Regions from separate parts of the Franzmannia qiaohouensis genome, predicted to be linked through region 2. Evidence: predicted binding sites of a transcription regulator. Region 2 holds the regulator's gene; each other region holds the start of a gene.
The links. Region 2 encodes FNR, which switches genes on or off when oxygen is low (the NO sensors DNR and NnrR bind a similar motif). Its sites were predicted from a motif close to TTGATNTANATCAA; they were not measured.
Positions count from the first base shown of each region.

Region 1: a site for FNR is predicted at 1,977-1,990, ahead of ubiT (ubiquinone anaerobic biosynthesis accessory factor UbiT). Genes of this name have one in related genera too.
Region 3: a site for FNR is predicted at 2,235-2,248, ahead of napE (periplasmic nitrate reductase, NapE protein). Genes of this name have one in related genera too.
Region 4: a site for FNR is predicted at 2,529-2,542, ahead of QC821_RS11065 (cytochrome-c peroxidase). Genes of this name have one in related genera too.

Region 1 covers NZ_JARWAM010000025.1:14,485-18,605, forward strand. Annotated here, with positions in the region: gene QC821_RS20620 (YbaN family protein) at 1-290, opposite strand, end outside; gene hemN (oxygen-independent coproporphyrinogen III oxidase) at 547-1,932, shown strand; gene ubiT (ubiquinone anaerobic biosynthesis accessory factor UbiT) at 2,067-2,546, shown strand; gene QC821_RS20635 (anaerobic ribonucleoside-triphosphate reductase activating protein) at 2,632-3,387, opposite strand; gene nrdD (anaerobic ribonucleoside-triphosphate reductase) at 3,445-3,609, opposite strand; gene QC821_RS20645 (ribonucleoside triphosphate reductase) at 3,650-4,121, opposite strand, start outside.
Region 2 covers NZ_JARWAM010000003.1:227,437-231,557, reverse strand. Annotated here, with positions in the region: gene QC821_RS05305 (putative nucleotidyltransferase substrate binding domain-containing protein) at 1-23, shown strand, start outside; gene QC821_RS05300 (3'-5' exonuclease) at 74-691, shown strand; gene ttcA (tRNA 2-thiocytidine(32) synthetase TtcA) at 749-1,627, shown strand; gene fnr (fumarate/nitrate reduction transcriptional regulator Fnr) at 1,709-2,452, opposite strand; gene hemN (oxygen-independent coproporphyrinogen III oxidase) at 2,530-3,945, opposite strand.
Region 3 covers NZ_JARWAM010000005.1:267,259-271,379, reverse strand. Annotated here, with positions in the region: gene glnE (bifunctional [glutamate--ammonia ligase]-adenylyl-L-tyrosine phosphorylase/[glutamate--ammonia-ligase] adenylyltransferase) at 1-1,664, shown strand, start outside; gene aroQ (type II 3-dehydroquinate dehydratase) at 1,714-2,154, shown strand; gene napE (periplasmic nitrate reductase, NapE protein) at 2,339-2,512, shown strand; gene napF (ferredoxin-type protein NapF) at 2,525-3,043, shown strand; gene QC821_RS08735 (chaperone NapD) at 3,040-3,318, shown strand; gene napA (nitrate reductase catalytic subunit NapA) at 3,318-4,121, shown strand, end outside.
Region 4 covers NZ_JARWAM010000007.1:103,250-107,370, forward strand. Annotated here, with positions in the region: gene QC821_RS11050 (adenosine deaminase) at 1-178, shown strand, start outside; gene QC821_RS11055 (hypothetical protein) at 190-810, opposite strand; gene QC821_RS11060 (GNAT family N-acetyltransferase) at 840-1,289, opposite strand; gene QC821_RS11065 (cytochrome-c peroxidase) at 1,437-2,426, opposite strand; gene guaD (guanine deaminase) at 2,635-3,975, opposite strand; gene xdhC (xanthine dehydrogenase accessory protein XdhC) at 4,012-4,121, opposite strand, start outside.

The sequences.
Region 1 (4,121 bases), on a different contig from region 2:
GCGCGTCCCATCCACAGCACGAGCCAACTGGTCGCGAGCAGGGCTAGCGCCAGTCGCTTGGCGCGGCGCGGCACAGCGCGCTGCTCGCGCCAGGCCTGGAGTGTCGGGCCGAGGCGGGGATGACGGTGCAGCCAGCGAGCCAGCCGGGGCGAACCCTTGGATGCGGCCCAGGCTGCCACGAGTAGGAAAGGCGTGGTAGGCAACAAGGGCACCACCAACCCGGCGGTGCCTAGCCCGATACAGCCGTAGGCCAGGCCGCTCCAGGCGATGCGTGAAACAGGGTGCGTCATGGGGACCTCCCGCTTGGCGTGATGCCCAATAAAAAGTATTTTATATGAATCTTCACGTCTGGCGCAAAGCCCTATTCGAGTCGTCGCACGGGGGCCGATTCAATGCTGCCGTGGCAATGTCCAGTTAGCTAGCGAGGGGATTGATCTGGGTCAGCTACCTCGAGAAGGGTACCGACGAGCCGAATCCTGAATGGCATACTCGGCGGTATTGTGCGGCACCCTGGGTGGCGCCACCCCGTCAAGAGGCCGTGTTACGATGCATGATGACCTGCTGTTTGATCGCCCCCTGGTAGAGAAATACGATCGTCCGGGACCGCGCTACACTTCCTACCCCACGGCGCCCCAGTTCCATGCGGCTTTTGCCGAGGATGATTACCGTAATGCCGCCGAGCGGAGCAACCGTGCCGAGACGCCCAAGCCGCTGTCTGTCTACGTGCATATCCCGTTCTGCAAGAGCCTCTGCTACTACTGTGCCTGCAACAAGATCATCACCCACAATACCGAGCGCGCCGCCGAGTATCTCGAATGGCTCAAGAAAGAGATCCGGGTGCAGGGAGCGCTATTCGAGGAATCGCGGCGCATGACCCAGCTGCATCTGGGTGGAGGCACACCGACCTACCTGAGCAACGCCCAGCTCGGCGAGCTGATGGCCGCGCTGGATGCGGCTTTCCACTTTGCCGAGCCTGCCCAGCGCGAGTTTTCCCTGGAGGTGGACCCGCGCACCGTGACGCCCGAGCAGATCCATGAGCTTTACGCCCTGGGCTTCAATCGCCTCAGCTTCGGCGTGCAGGACTTCGACCGCGACGTTCAGGAAGCGGTGAATCGGCTGCAGAGTGAGGAGCAGGTCATGGCGCTGGTTGAGGCCGCCCGTGACGCCGGCTTCCAGTCGGTGAGCGTCGACCTGATCTACGGCCTGCCGCTGCAGACGGTGGCGAGTTTCGATACCACGCTGTCGAAGATCATTGCCCTGCGCCCGGACCGCATCGCCGCCTACAGCTACGCCCACCTGCCGGAGCTGTTCAAGTCCCAGCGGATGATACGTCCCGAGGACATGCCGCCGCCGGAGCGCAAGTTGGAACTGCTGGAGCTGACCATAAAGCGCCTCACTGCCGCCGGCTACGTCTATATCGGCATGGACCACTTCGCCCTGCCCGACGACGAGCTGGCACTGGCCAGGGAGAACGGCACCCTTCAGCGCAACTTCCAGGGTTACTCCACCCACGCCGACTGCGACATGGTCGGGCTGGGCATCACCTCCATCGGCAAGGTCGGCGACAGCTACAGCCAGAACGTCAAAGAGACCGCCCAGTACCATCATCGCCTGGATCAGGGCCAGCTGCCGGTGTTCCGAGGCTACCGGCTCAGCGACGATGACCGGCTGCGCCGCGACGTGATCAATGCCCTGATGTGCCACAACCGCATCGACTTCGCTGCCATCGAGGCCGTCCACGGCATCGTCTTCCGCGATTACTTCGCCGACGCCCTAGAGCAGCTGCAGGAGATGGCCGAAGACGGCCTACTAGCGATCCGTGAAAATGAGATCGAGGTGCTACCCACCGGCCGTCTGATGATGCGCAACGCCGCCATGGCCTTCGATGCCTATCTGGCAAGCAGCAGTGGCCGCTACTCCCGCACCGTATAGTGGTCGCCCACGACACGACTGCGGGTGGCGATCTGCCCAGCGAGTTGATGCATGTCAGTGCAGCCGCGAAAACACCGGCCTAGGATGGGTGGGCTGGCGGCGTTGGCCGCATAGATATCTTCAGGAGAGCCGTCATGTCCCCGCCGTTACTGCCCCTGCCACGTCCGCCTGCACTGCCCCGTTTGATACGTAGCATTGACCCCCGAGTGCCACTGGTGGTCAAGCGCCAGTTGATCGAGCCAATGCTCAACCGAACCTTCGCCGTACCGCTGGCCGAGGGCGAGTTCGATGCGCTCGCAGGCCGCCGGATCTCGCTGCACGTCGAGGACCTGGGCGTGCAGCTGACCCTGACCCTCGAAGCGGAGCGCTTTCGGCTTACCCAGGAGGCGGGCGAAGCCACCATTCGCGGCGGCTGGCGCGAGTTCCTGTGCCTGGCCACCCGGCGCCAGGACCCCGACGCCCTGTTCTTTCAGCGTCGCCTGGTGATCGAGGGTGACACCGAACTTGGGCTGATGGTCAAGAACCTGCTTGATGGCCGCGAGGAGGGGCTGGCCCAGGGACCTTTCGGCGATTGGCTGGCGCGCGTCGAGCGTCTGGCCTGCGCCGAGCGTTGAGCGATGCGACGTTTCCGCCCCTCGCTGGAGATCCCTGCATGAGCCCTTCCCCCGAGGGCACGGGGCGAGGTGAGCCGGCGTGATGTTAGTGGCGTAGGGTCAGCCTTTTAAAGTTGGGGCGCAGTTCGCTGACAAGCGCTTCTATCTCTGCGGTCGTCGGGGCGCCCGGCACCGGCTCGGCGTAGCGCGCATCCAGGCACTGGCCGGCGCGGGCCAGCTGGATCGCGTAGTGGCTGGCGCCGCGCTCGGCGAGGTCCAGGGCCAGCCGGCGCAGGCGTTCCAGGTCGAAGTCGCGCCAGTGCACCGTGGTGCGACACTCGAGGGCAATGCCGCTGTTCAGCAGCAGCGCCAGGCTTTGCTCATGCGGGGTGGCCATGCCGCGGCGCCCGACGATGCGGTCGATGTCATCGGCCAGGCCCTTTACGTCCAGGCCTACCCAGTCGAGCCAGGGCAGCAGCGCCTGCAGGCGCCGCGGGTAGACACCGGCCGTATGTAGGCCGACCTTGAAGCCGAGCGCTCTGGCCCGCTCCACCGCGCCGGCGAGCTCGGCGTGCAGGGTGGGCTCACCGCCGCTGAAGACCACGCCCTCAAGCAGGCCCCGGCGGTTTCTCAGGAAGGCCTCGATCCCGTCCCACTCGCCGTGCTCGCCCCGACGGGAGGCGAGCATGCCGGGGTTGTGGCAGTAACCGCAGCGCAGCGGACAGCCCTGCAGGAAGACCACGCAGGCCAGGTGCTCGGGGTAGTCCAGGGTGGTCATCGGCGTCAGCCCGGCCACCGGCAGGCGAAGCGTCTCCTGGGCGCTGCCGGCAGAAGGGCTGACGGGAGGTTCGCTGATGAGCATGGCAGTGACTCCCTGCCGGGCCCCGAGGGGGCCCGGCCTATCGAGGGTGTGGGGCAGCTAGCGGCGGCCGGTGGCTTCGCGGAAATGGCAGCGCTCGCGATGTTCGGCGCGTTTGCCGACGTTGAACTGGCTGACCGGGCGGTGATAGCCCATTACCCGGGTCCAGACCTCGCAGCGCTGGCGCTGTGCGGTGGGCAGGGAGGTGGTATCCATCTGACGCATATCGTGCTCCTGGTTAGTTGGCAGGGGGAGAAAGCCGGCGTCAGGCCGTTGCCTCGGCCCGGCTGGCTTGTTGTGCCAGAAGCGCGTCGTCGCACTTCGGGCAGAACTCGTGTTCGCCGGCCAGGTAGCCGTGTACCGGGCAGATCGAAAAGGTGGGGGTGACGGTGATATAGGGCAGGCGGAAGCGCGACAGGGCGGTGTGCACCAGCTTGCGGCAGGCCGCGGCGCTGGAGAGCCGCTCGCGCATATACAGGTGCAGCACGGTGCCGCCGGTGTAGCGGGTCTGCAGCGGGTCCTGATGGATCAGCGCCTCGAAAGGGTCGTCGGTATGGCCCACCGGCAGCTGGCTGGAATTGGTGTAGTAGGGCGCCTCCGGCGTGCCCGCCTGCAGAATGCCGGGGAAGCGCTCGGCGTCGGCGCGGGCGAAGCGGTAGGTGGTGCCCTCCGCCGGCGTCGCCTCCAGGTTGTAGAGGTGGCTGGTCTGCTCCTGAAATTCCTGCATCCGCCCGCGT
Region 2 (4,121 bases):
GCTTTCATCTGGAATACAGCTGAGGCTCCGCTTCGGCCTGAACAACGACGATAACCGAGCCATGGAGGTTCACATGCTGCGCGCCCTGCGCCGAGCCAGCGACCGACGTCGTCATGCCGAAGGCGAGTATGGCTGGCTGTTTCACCCTTATACCGGCAACGAGATGGTGGCCATCGACTGCGAGACCACCGGTCTCGATACCCGCAGTGCCGAGCTGGTATCGATCGCCGCGGTCAAGGTACGCGACGGCCGGGTGCTGACCAGCGAGTCTCTCGACCTGCGCCTGCAGCGTCCGGCCAGCCTCAACGGCGACTCGATCCGTATCCACGGCCTGCGCGGCATCGATCTGGCCGGTGGCGACTGCGTCGAGGAGGCGCTGGACAAGCTGCTCGACTTCATCGGCAACCGGCCGCTGATGGGCTGGTGCCTGGACTTCGACATAGCGATACTCAACCGCCACCTGCGCCCGCGCTTCGGCTTCGACCTGCCCAATTCGCTGATCGAAGTCTCGCAGCGCTACGTGCGTGACCTGCGGCGCGCGCATCCCGAGATCGAGCCCAACCTGCGCTTCGAGGCGGTGGCCAAGGCCCTCGACGTGCCGGTGATCGGCCGTCATACCGCGCTGGGCGACGCGGTCACCGCGGCGCTCATGTACCTGCGCCTGGAGAAGGGGGCGATGCGCGGCGACTGACGTCGTTGCGCGGCGATGGTAAGATGGCCGACCATTTCCGGCCCCGATGCTGCGATCATGTCCGAGATACTTCCTCCCCAGGCGGCGGGCGTCAGCGACGCCCGCGACAAGCGTGAGTTCAACAAGCTGCAGAAGCGCCTGCGTCGGCAGGTGGGCAACGCGATCATCGACTACGGCATGATCCGCGACGGCGACAAGGTCATGGTCTGCCTGTCCGGTGGCAAGGACTCCTACACCATGCTCGAGATCCTGCGCAGCCTGCAGCGCAGCGCGCCGGTGGACTTCTCGCTGGTCGCCGTTAACCTCGACCAGAAGCAGCCCGGCTTTCCCGAACACGTATTGCCCGAGTATCTCGACGCCGCTGGCGTCGACTACCATATCCTCGAGCGCGACACCTACTCGGTGGTCAAGGAGAAGACCCCCGAGGGCAAGACCACCTGCGCGCTCTGCTCGCGGCTGCGGCGCGGCTCGCTGTACGGCTTCGCCGAAGAGATCGGTGCCACCAAGGTGGCGCTGGGCCACCACCGCGAGGATATTCTCGAGACGCTGTTTCTCAATATGTTCTTCGGCGGCAGCCTCAAGGCGATGCCGCCCAAGCTGCTCGCCGACGATGGCAAGAACATCGTGATCCGACCGCTGGCCTACTGCCGCGAGGCGGACATCGCCGAGTTCGCCCGGCGCATGGCGTTCCCGATCATTCCCTGCAACCTGTGCGGCTCGCAGCCCAATCTGCAGCGCCAGGTGGTCAAGGAGATGCTCGCTGAGTGGGAGGCCAAGCACCCCGGGCGGCTCGAGACCATGTTCAAGGCGGTGACCAACGTGGCGCCGTCGCAGCTCGCCGACCGCGAGCTGTTCGATTTCGCCGGGCTCGAGGACCAGCAGGCCCAGCGCCAGGCCAATCGGATCGAGGCCTTGGACCTGGCCCGCCAGGCCTAGTCGCAGACTCTGCGATGCAGATGCACAGCGCCCCCGCCGATCACTCGGCGGGGGCGCTGTCGGTTTCGCGGTCGGAGATGGCTAGAGGCAGCCGTCGCCCTCGGCGAGAGACTCGAGTGCCGACAGGTCGAGGATATTGACCTCGCGGCCGGCCACCGACACCAGCTGCTGCTGCTGGAAGCGGCCGAGAATGCGGCTGACGGTTTCCACTGCCAGGCCCAGGTAGTTGCCGATGTCGGCGCGCGACATCGACAGCCGGAAACTGTAGGCGGAGTAGCCGCGGCGGCGGAAGCGATTCGACAGCCCGATCAGGAAGCTGGCCAGGCGCTCGTCGGCGGTCTTGCGCGATAGCAGGCGCATCATGCGGCGGTCGTCGCGCATCTCCTTGCTCATGCTGCGAAACAGCTGTGTGCGCAGCTCCGGTAACTGTTCGGAGAGATGGTCCAGGCGGTCGAAGGGGATCTCGCACACCGTGGTGGTCTCGAGGGCAGTGACCGTACCGGGGTACAGCTCGTCGTCGATGGCGTCGAGGCCGACCAGCTCGCTGGGCAGATAGAAGTTGGTCAGCTGGTCCTCGCCGTTGCCCTCGCTGGCCAGCTGCTTGAGGCTGCCCGAGCGCACCGCAAACACGCTGGTGAACGCCTCGCCCTGGCGGAACAGCGTCTCGCCCTTCTTGAGTGGCGCGCGACGGCGGATGATGGCGTCGAACTGGTCGACGTCGGAGAGCTCCAGAGCCAGCGGCAGGCACAGTGAGCTCAGGCTGCAGGTCTGGCAGCGCGTCTCGTGCAGTCGTGCGCTTCTTGGAGCGGTGGCGGGGGCTGGCATGACCTCCTCCTGGGTGGTGGCGTTGCCCTCAGTATGGTGGATCATGGCGCTACGGCAAAGAATACTTTCCGGTGAGCTCATAGGATCCTCGAGTAGCGCGGCCCCTGGCCAGGCGTGAGATGGGCGTCGAAGGCCATCGCCAGGTGGCGAATCAGCAGCTTGCCGATCGGGGTGGCCGTCAAGGTCAGGCCGCGGCGCATCATCAGGCCGTCGCGTTCGGCACCCTCCAACTGGCGCAGGCTGTCGGCAAAGTAGCGCTCGGCGTCGATGCCGAAGCGGGTGCCGAGCTCGGCCAGGTCGAGGTGCATGTCGCACATCAGGCGCTCGATGGCGTAGCGGCGATACAGGTCGTCCTGGCTCAGGCGCACGCCGCGCTGGGTCGCCAGGCGTCCGGCGTCGAGCGCTGCCTCGTAGCCGGCCAGGTCGCTGGGATTCTGGGCATAGAGGTCGTCGACCCGCGAGATCGCCGAGACCCCGAGGCCCACCAGGTCGCTGTCGGCGTGGCTCGAGTAGCCCTGGAAGTTGCGCTGCAGGGTGCCCTGGCGTTGGGCCACGGCGAGGCTATCGTCGGGGCGCGCGAAGTGGTCCATGCCGATATGCACGTAGCCGGCGGCCTCGAGCATGTCGATGGTGGTGCGCAGGATGGCGAGCTTCTCCTCGGCGCTGGGCAGGTCGGCCTCGCTGATGCGCCGCTGCGGCGCGAAGCGCTGTGGCATGTGCGCGTAGTTGAACACCGAGAGCCGTGCCGGGCCCATGTCGATGACCTGCTCGAGCGTCGCGGCGAAGCTGTCGCGGGTCTGGTGGGGCAGGCCGTAGATCAGGTCCATGTTCAGCGAGCGGAACCCCAGTCGCCGTGCCTCGTCGACCAGGGTCTCGGTAAGCACGCGAGGCTGCACGCGGTTGATGGCCTTCTGGACCCGCAGGTCGAGGTCCTGGACGCCGAGGCTGATGCGGTTGAAGCCCAGCGCCTGCAGGTGGCGCAGGGTCAGCATATTGGCTTCGCGGGGGTCGATCTCGATGGCGTAGTCACGCTTGGGGTCGCTGCTGAGCCCGAAGCGGCTATCCAGACGGTCGACCAGGTCGCCCATCTGGTCGAGGGTCAGGAAGGTTGGGGTGCCGCCGCCCCAGTGCAGTTGGCTGACCGGTCTTGAGGTGTCCAGATGCCGCGCGGCGAGCACCATCTCGCGGTCTAGCCTGGCCAGGTAGGGCTCGGCCAGGCGGGTATTCTTGGTGGCGATCTTGTTGCAGGCGCAGTAGAAGCAGATCTTGCGGCAGAACGGCACATGCACGTAGAGCGACAGCGGCCGGCCGCCGGCATTGCTGCGCGTCAGCGCATCGGTCAACGCCTCTGCGCCGACGCCGTCGTGAAACGACAGCGCGGTAGGGTATGAAGTGTAGCGCGGCCCGCTGACGTCGTAGCGGCGAATCAGCGCCTCGTCCCAGGCGGAGGACGCCGCCGCCTGGGGCGGCGCGATGGGCGTGGCGTAAGACATGGTGGGCACTCCTGACGAGGATCTTGCGCCCATGCTAGCGCCGGCGCGGCGCGACGATCTTGCGTTGGATCAAGTTGCCGCGCATTCGTACCCAGGCTATCGGCGCTGCACTTAGCGAAGGACGCCGGTGGCAGGTCGGAGAGGGGGTTTCGATGCCATGGATGGCATCGGTAGCG
Region 3 (4,121 bases), on a different contig from region 2:
CGCTGGACATGGAAGGCTGGCCGGCGCTGATTGCGCGCCTCGACGAGGTGCGCGAGCGTATCCGCGGCCACTTCGATGCGGTGATCGCCGACCCCGAAGAGGAAGTGGAGGACGCCGCCGAAGGCGACGACGAACCCGACCTGGACGAGTGGCGCGGCCTGTGGCGCGGGGTCATGGATGACGACGATATTCTGGCGCTGCTAAGCGAGGCAGGCTTTGACGATGCCGCTTCAGCCGCCAAACGCTTGTCGGCGATGCGCGAGTCGCGGGCGGTGAAGAGCATGCAGCGCATCGGCTACGAGCGCCTCGATGCGCTGATGCCGATGCTGCTCGCGGCGATGGCCGACAGCGAGGCCCCGGACCTGGTGCTCGAGCGGGTGCTGCCGCTGATCGAGGCGGTGCTGCGGCGTACCGCCTACCTGGCGCTGCTGCGCGAGAATCCTCAGGCCCTCAGCCACTTGATGCGGCTGTGCGCGGCGAGCCCGTGGATCGCCGAGCAGCTCGCCCGCCACCCGATCCTGCTCGACGAGCTGCTGACCCCGGCCACCCTCTACACCCCGGCCGACAAGCAGCACCTCGCCGACGAGCTGCGCCAGGCGCTGGGGCGCATCCCGGAAGACGACGAGGAGGCCCAGCTCGAGGCGCTGCGGATCTTCAAGCACGCCCAGGTGCTGCACGTGGCGGCCTCGGATATCGCCGGCGCCCGCGCGCTGATGAAGGTCAGCGACTTCCTCACCTACATCGCCGAGGTGGTCCTCGAGCAGGTATTGGCGATGGCCTGGAAGCACCTCACCCGCAAGCACGGCCGCCCGGCGCGGCGCGACGGCGTGCCCGGCGACACCGACTTCATCATCGTCGGCTATGGCAAGCTGGGCGGCATCGAACTCGGCTACGGTTCGGACCTCGACCTGGTGTTCATCCACGACGCCGCCTCCCAGGGCACCACCGACGGGCCGCGGCCGATCGACAACCCGGTGTTCTTCACCCGCCTTGGTCAGCGCATCATCCACCTGCTCACCGCGGTGACCCCGGCCGGGGCGCTGTATGAGGTCGACATGCGGCTGCGGCCGTCGGGCAATTCCGGGTTGCTGGTCACGCCGCTGGAGGCCTTCGCCGACTATCAGCGCCACCAGGCCTGGACCTGGGAGCACCAGGCGCTGGTGCGGGCCCGGGTCGTCGCTGGCGACAGCCATCTCGGCGAACGCTTCGAGGCGGTGCGCAGTGAGATCCTCGGCGCGCGGCGCGATCTCGCCTCGCTGCGCGAGGAGGTGGTCAAGATGCGCCACAAGATGCGCGAGCATCTGGGCAGCAAGGCCAGCGCGCGCCAGGCCGGACGCTTCGACCTCAAGCAGGACGCCGGCGGCATGGTCGATATCGAGTTCCTGTGCCAGTTCGCGGTGCTGGCGATGAGCGCCGATGCTCCAGAGCTGCTGCGCTGGAGCGACAACATGCGCCTGCTGGAGACCCTCGAGGCCTGCCAGCGGCTGCCCGCCGACGAGGCCCAGGGGCTGCGCGACGCCTACCTGGCCTACCGCCACGCCACCCACCGCGCCGCGCTGACCAAGGCCGAGCGGGTCGTCGATGCCGATGAGGTGGCGGCGCACCGCGAACTGGTGCGGCGCGTCTGGCAGCGCTGGATGGGCGAGGCGGAAGAGCCGCGCTGAGGCACTCAAGCTAGTCAATTCGATCATCACCGATGGGAACCCAAAGACGATGCATAAACTACTGGTGCTGCACGGCCCCAACCTCAACCTGCTGGGCACTCGCGAGCCGGATATCTATGGCCACGAGACCCTCGACGATATCAACAACAGTCTGTACGAGAAGGCCGCCTTCAACGGCTGGGAGGTCAAGGCGCTGCAGAGCAACCACGAGGGCGCGTTGATCGATGCCATCCACGCCGCCAGGCTCGACGGCACCGCGGCGATCATCATCAACCCTGCCGCCTTCACCCACACCTCGGTGGCGATCCTTGACGCCCTCAACGCCTTCGACGGCAAGGTCATCGAGGTGCATCTCTCCAACGTCCACAAGCGCGAGAGCTTCCGCCACCACTCCTACGTCTCTCTGCGCGCCGACGGGGTGATCGCCGGCCTCGGCAGCCAGGGCTACCTGGCCGCGCTGGACGCACTGATCAAGGCCGCCGACGCCTGACTCTCATCGCTACCATCATGCCCGACTGCGAGCCCGCCCCTTGGCGGGCTCGCTGCGTTTCAAGCTTGCTTCGCAAAACCTTGATCTGCGTCAACTGGCATAGGGGGCTTAATTCGCTAGGCTGACAGGGGTATGCGGTGGTTTGTCACACCCCGCCAGGCCCACACCCAGCGAGGAAAGTGCCATGAGCGACCCCGACAGCGTTGCGCCGTCGGTGCGCAAGCGACAAGAGCTGAAGCTGTTTCTGTTCATCTGCGTGCTGCTGTTCCCGATTCTCGCCGTGGCGGTGGTCGGCAGCTACGGCTTCGCGGTGTGGATCTACCAGATGATCGCCGGCCCGCCCGGTCCTCCCGGTTGAGTCGGTGACGCCATGACCCATAACAACAAGGCGCATCGCCATTCGGATCGCCGCCAGTTCTTCCGCACCTTGAGCGGCCGCCCCGCGGTGCGCCGGCCACCATGGACCGCCGCTGACCTGACCCAGCGCTGCACCGGCTGCGATGCCTGCATCGACGCCTGCCTGGAAGGCGTGCTGGTACGCGGCGGCGGCGGTTTTCCCGAGATCCGCTTCGATGACGACGGCTGCTCGCTGTGCGGCGACTGCGCTGCGGTGTGCGAGGCGGACGTCTTCGATACCCAGCGCCAGGCGTTTCCCTGGCACGCGCAGCTCGAGGCCAACTGCCTGGCGCTGGCACAGATTCACTGCCAGGCCTGCCAGGACGCCTGCGAGTGGCGCGCCATCCGCTTTCCACCGGCGCTGGGCCGCCCGCCGCAGCCGCACATCGACAGCGAGGCCTGCCGCGGCTGCGGGGCCTGCCTGGCGGTGTGCCCTAACGATGCCATCACCCTGGCCGACAACGGCCCTGTGCAACCCGGAGCGCGCCGATGAGCCAAGAGACGCTGCATATCGCCAGCTTTATCGTCCATGTCCGGCCACCGCGGCTGGCGGAGGTGGCCGCCTGGCTGAATGCCGCCGGCGACTGCGAGGTCCGTGGCGAGGACGCCGCGGGCAAGCTGGTGGCAGTGGTGGAGAGCCATCAGGAGAGCCGTGCGCTCGACCTGATCGATGCCGTACAGACACGGCCCGGCGTGCTCGGCGCGGCGCTGGTCTACCACCAGTTGCTCGACCCGGCCACCGCCGATGAACCGCATGAGGGGGCATGATGAAACTGACACGTCGCGAATTCGTAAAGGCCAATGCGGCCGCCGTGGCCGCCGCCAGCGCGGGGATCGCGATCCCCGCCGGGGCCACCAACCTGATCACCAACGCCGAGCTGACCCGGCTCAACTGGAACAAGGCGCCGTGCCGCTTCTGCGGGGTCGGCTGCAGCGTCATGGTCGCCACCCAGAACGACCGCATCGTCGCCACTCACGGCGATATCCACTCCGAGGTCAACCGCGGGCTGAACTGCGTCAAGGGCTACTTCCTGTCGAAGATCCTCTACGGCGAGGACCGCCTGACCCAGCCGCTGCTGCGTAAGCGCAACGGCGCCTATGCCAAGGACGGCGACTTCGAGGCGGTGTCCTGGGACGAGGCGCTGGACGTGATGGCCGACAAGTTCAAGCAGGCGATCCGCGAGCACGGTCCGGATAGCGTGGCGATGTTCGGCTCCGGGCAGTGGACGATCTGGGAAGGCTATGCCGCCAGCAAGCTGTTCAAGGCCGGCCTGCGCACCAACAACATCGATCCCAACGCCCGCCACTGCATGGCCTCGGCGGTGTTCGGCTTCATGCGCAGCTTCGGCTCCGACGAGCCGATGGGCGTCTACGACGATATCGAGCATGCCGACGCCTTCGTGCTGTGGGGCTCGAACATGGCCGAGATGCACCCGGTGCTGTGGACCCGGGTCACCGACCGCCGGCTCTCCTACCCGGATACCCGGGTGGCGGTGCTCTCCACCTACGAGCATCGCAGCTTCGACCTGGCCGACATCCCCATGGTGATGACGCCCAACGCCGACATCGTG
Region 4 (4,121 bases), on a different contig from region 2:
CGATGACCCGGCCTATTTCGGCGGCGGCATGCATGACAACTTCAGCGCCTGCCAGCGTGCCTTCGGTTGGTCCGAGGCGACCCTGGTGGGGCTGGCGCGTAATGCCATCGACGTGGCCTTCATGGACGACGCGCGGCGCGCCGAGCTGCTGGCGCGCCTCGACGCCCTCGCCGTGTAAGTCGCCAGGCGCTATTCGAGATTGCGCATCCACTGCTTGACCAGTCGCCGGTCGCGGCGCCGGGTCAGGCGCTGGGTGTCGAGCTGAGCCGGGGTGATCGAGCAGGCATCGCCATCATCGTCGAGAATGAAGCGGCGTCGTGCGCCCACCGGCTGGTCCTCGGAACCGTAGATGGCGATGACGCGCAGCTCGATGGCCTTGAAGGTCAGCTCGCCGCTGGGGCGATGCCCGTCGAGCTCGATATCGTGGTCCTCGGCAACCCGCTGTATCAGCTCCTTAAAGCTGCCGATATGCAGGTAGCCGCCGGATGACAAGGGCCCCTGGTGGCTACGATATTCGGTTTGACCGTCGTCGTTGGACTGCTGGTAGTCGCTGACATCGAGCAGCAGCGGCTCTTGCGAGGTCTCGATACGTACCACGATATGCTGGATGAAGATCGCCTCGGCGCTCATGTTGCTGATCAGGCAGAGTGAGTCGATGTCCTTGCCCTGGCCGCGGTTGATGATCAACCGCGCACGACGCTGGCGGACATAGCCGTTGTAGAGCAGCTGGGCGTAGAACACCCAGACGAAGAGGGTGAGGACACCGGCGATCGCATTGATCGCCTGGGCGTGATCGCTGATCCATTGCATGGGGTGAACGTCCTGTTCGCGTTGCTTGGTTACTGGGTGTCGAGCTGATAGGTCTGCCAGTCGGTATGCGTGGCGTGGCGGTCATAGACGGCGCGGCCGCGATAGTTCTGCTCGCGGGTGATCCAGCGCACGAACGGCCAGCCGTGGCTGCGCGCCTCCTCGCGTAGCGTCTCGAGCATGGTGTCCACCGCGCCGCTGCCGCGATGGGCCGGGTCGACATAGAGGTCGTCGAGGAAGCCGATGTACGTGCCGCGCAGCGGCGACGGCATGGCGCGGTAGTGCATCAGGCCAATGGCCCGGCCCTCCTCACTCTTCGCCAGCCGACAGTAGAAGGCCATGTCCGGCTGCTGAATCCAGTCCCATACGGTGTCCAGCGTCTGCTCGGTCATCGGCACGCCGTAGTAGTCGGCGTAGCCGCGATAGAGGCGAATCCACTCGGGCTGGTCGACGGCTTGGGGGGATGCCAGGGTGACGGTCATGGGCGATTCTCCGCGGGATAAAAGCATTGGCGCTATGTCCAGACTACCATCGAGGGCCGAGATCGCCACCTGCCGCTGCTTGGCTATTCAGACAACGATACCGGCCTGAGCCGGTATCGTCTTGCTGGCCGTCCTGGCGATGGGGTGCTACGGCAGCGCCGGGACCTCGAACTCCGGCATCTCACCGGTGAGGGTGTGCAGGAAGGCGGTGATATCGTCGATCTTGTCCACCTCGAACTCGCGGCCGAGCATCTCACTGCCCATGATGGCGACGGCTTCCTCGAGGGTCGCGGTGGCGCCGTTGTTCATGTAGGGGTAGGTCACACCCACGTTGCGCAGCGTCGGGGTGCGGAAGCGGTACATGTCGCGCTCCTCGCCGGTAACCTCGTAGCGGCCGACGTCAGTGGAACCCGGCACCTGGATGCGGTGGAAGTTGCTGTCGGTGAAGGCGGGGCCACTGTGGCAAGCGGCGCAGCCGTTATCGACGAAGGCCACCATGCCGCGCTTTTCCTGCTCGTCGAGCGCATCCAGGTCGCCACGCAGATAGCGGTCGAAGGGCGAGTTCGGGGTATTCAAGGTGCGCTGGAAACTGGCCAGCGCCTTGGCCAGGTTGTCGGTGCTGATGGGGTCCTCATCATCGGGATAGGCGGCAGCGAACTTCTCCTGATACAGCGAGAATTCGGTCAGCCGTTCGATGGCGTGCTCGAGCTGCATGGCCATCTCGATATCGGCCTCGATGGGCCCCAGCGCCTGGCCCTCGAGGTCCGGTTCGCGACCGTCCCAGAACTGCGATTCGAGAAACCCCGAGTTGAGCACGGTGGGGGTGTTGCGCTCGCCAATCTGGCCGTCGTGGCCGGTGGCGCGCGGGATTCGGTCGCTCCAGCCGAGTGCCGGATTGTGGCAGGTGGCGCAGCTGATCACGCCGCTGGCGGAAATGCGCGGCTCGAAGAACAGCATGTTACCGAGTTCGACCTTCTCCTCGGTCAGCGAATTATCGGCAGGAATCGGCGGAAAATGCGGCAGTGGCTCGAAGCGCTCTCGATAGTCGGCAAAGCCGTCATCGGCGCTGGCGCTGAGCGATACTCCCAGCAGCGCGCTTGCGCCAATTGCAGCGATCCAGGATGTCTTGTGTTGCATGTTTGGTTTCCCCTCTTCGTATCCCTGTATCTGTTTTTCACACCGCATCAGAGACCAGAAAGCGGTGCCATATCAGGCTAAGGGGCCGCAGGGAAACGTGCCTTGAGCTGGATCAAGCAAGCATACAAAGCAGACATAAAAAGGGGCGACCATCAGAGATGGTCGCCCAATCAGCGCAACGCTCATGTACCTGGCACATGCATGGCTATCAGGGCGTAGAGGCGACGTCGCGCTGGTGCACACATTCACCGTTGGCCCAGGTGGCATAGACGCTGCGGTCGTCGCCGAGCATCATCAGCGCGAACAGCTGCTCGGCGAGGTTGCGGGTCCTGGCGCTGCGGCGTGCCAGCAGCGGGGTGGCGGCGGGGTCGAGGACCACGATGTCGGCCTCCTTGCCCTGGCGCAGGCTGCCGATGTGGGTGTCGAGGTGCAGCGCCCGGGCGTTGCCCAGGGTCAGGCGGTAGAAGCCCTGCCAGGCGGTCAGCGGCTGGCCGAGCAGCTGGCCGACCTGGTAGGCCGCCTTGAGGGTGGCCAGGCCCGACAGGTCGGTGCCGCCGCCGACGTCGCTGGCCAGGGTGGTGTTGAGACCGGCGTCGCGGCATGCCAGGCGGTCGAACAGCCCGCTGCCCAGGAACAGGTTGGAGGTCGGGCAGAAGGCGATGTTGGCGCCGGCGGCGGCCAGCCGGTTGCGCATCGGCTGATCGAGGTGGATGCCGTGGGCGAAGGTGCTGCGCGGCCCCACCAGACCATAGCGCTCGTAGACCCCGAGATAATCGCGGCAGTCGGGAAACAGCTCGGCGACCCAGTCGATCTCGCCCTTGTTCTCCGACAGGTGCGTCTGCAGGTGCAGGTCCGGTGCGTTGCGCAGGATGCCGCCCACGGTATCCAGCTGCGCCGGGCTGGAGGTCGGCGCGAAGCGCGGCGTCAGGGTATAGCCGAGGCGGTCCTTGCCGTGCCAGTCGCCGATCAGCCGCTCGCTGTCGCGTACGCCGCTCTCGACGCTGTCGGTCAGCGCCTCGGGGGCGTGGCGGTCCATCAGCACCTTGCCGGCCAGCATGCGCAGGCCGCGGCGCCGGGCGGCGGCGAAGAAGGTGTCCACCGACACCGGGTGCGAGGTGCAGAACACCTGTGCGGTGGTGGTGCCGACCCGCAGCTGCTCGTCGAGGAATGCCTCGGCGACATTCTCGGCGTGGGCGCGCTCGGCGAAGCGGCACTCCTCGGGGAAGGTGTACTCGTTGAGCCAGTCGAGCAGCTGGCGGCCGTAGGAGGCCATGATATCGAGCTGCACATAGTGCACGTGGCTGTCGATGAAGCCGGGCATCATCAGCTTGCCGGCATAGTCGACCTGCTCGATGCCGGCGGGCAGCTGCGGGGCCAGCTCGGCATAGTCGCCGATCGCCTGGATGCGGCCATCTACCAGCCAGATGGCGCCGTCTTCCAGGTGCAGCAGGCTGCCGGGTTCGGGCGTGTCGCCTTCACCGGGGTCGTTGAGAAAGCTCACCACGGGTCCACGCAGCAGGCGTCCCGCTGAAGGGGCAGCGTTGGTCATGTCGTTCTCCGTCTGGGCGGGGGCTCGGCCCCGCCGTCATTCGTCCGTCGGGGGCGCAAATGCCTTGCGCAGGGTCTCGGGTGCTGCGCCGCGTCGGTCTGCGTGTATCTGTGCGGGCTTGAGCGTGAGTAGCTCAGTGACCACCG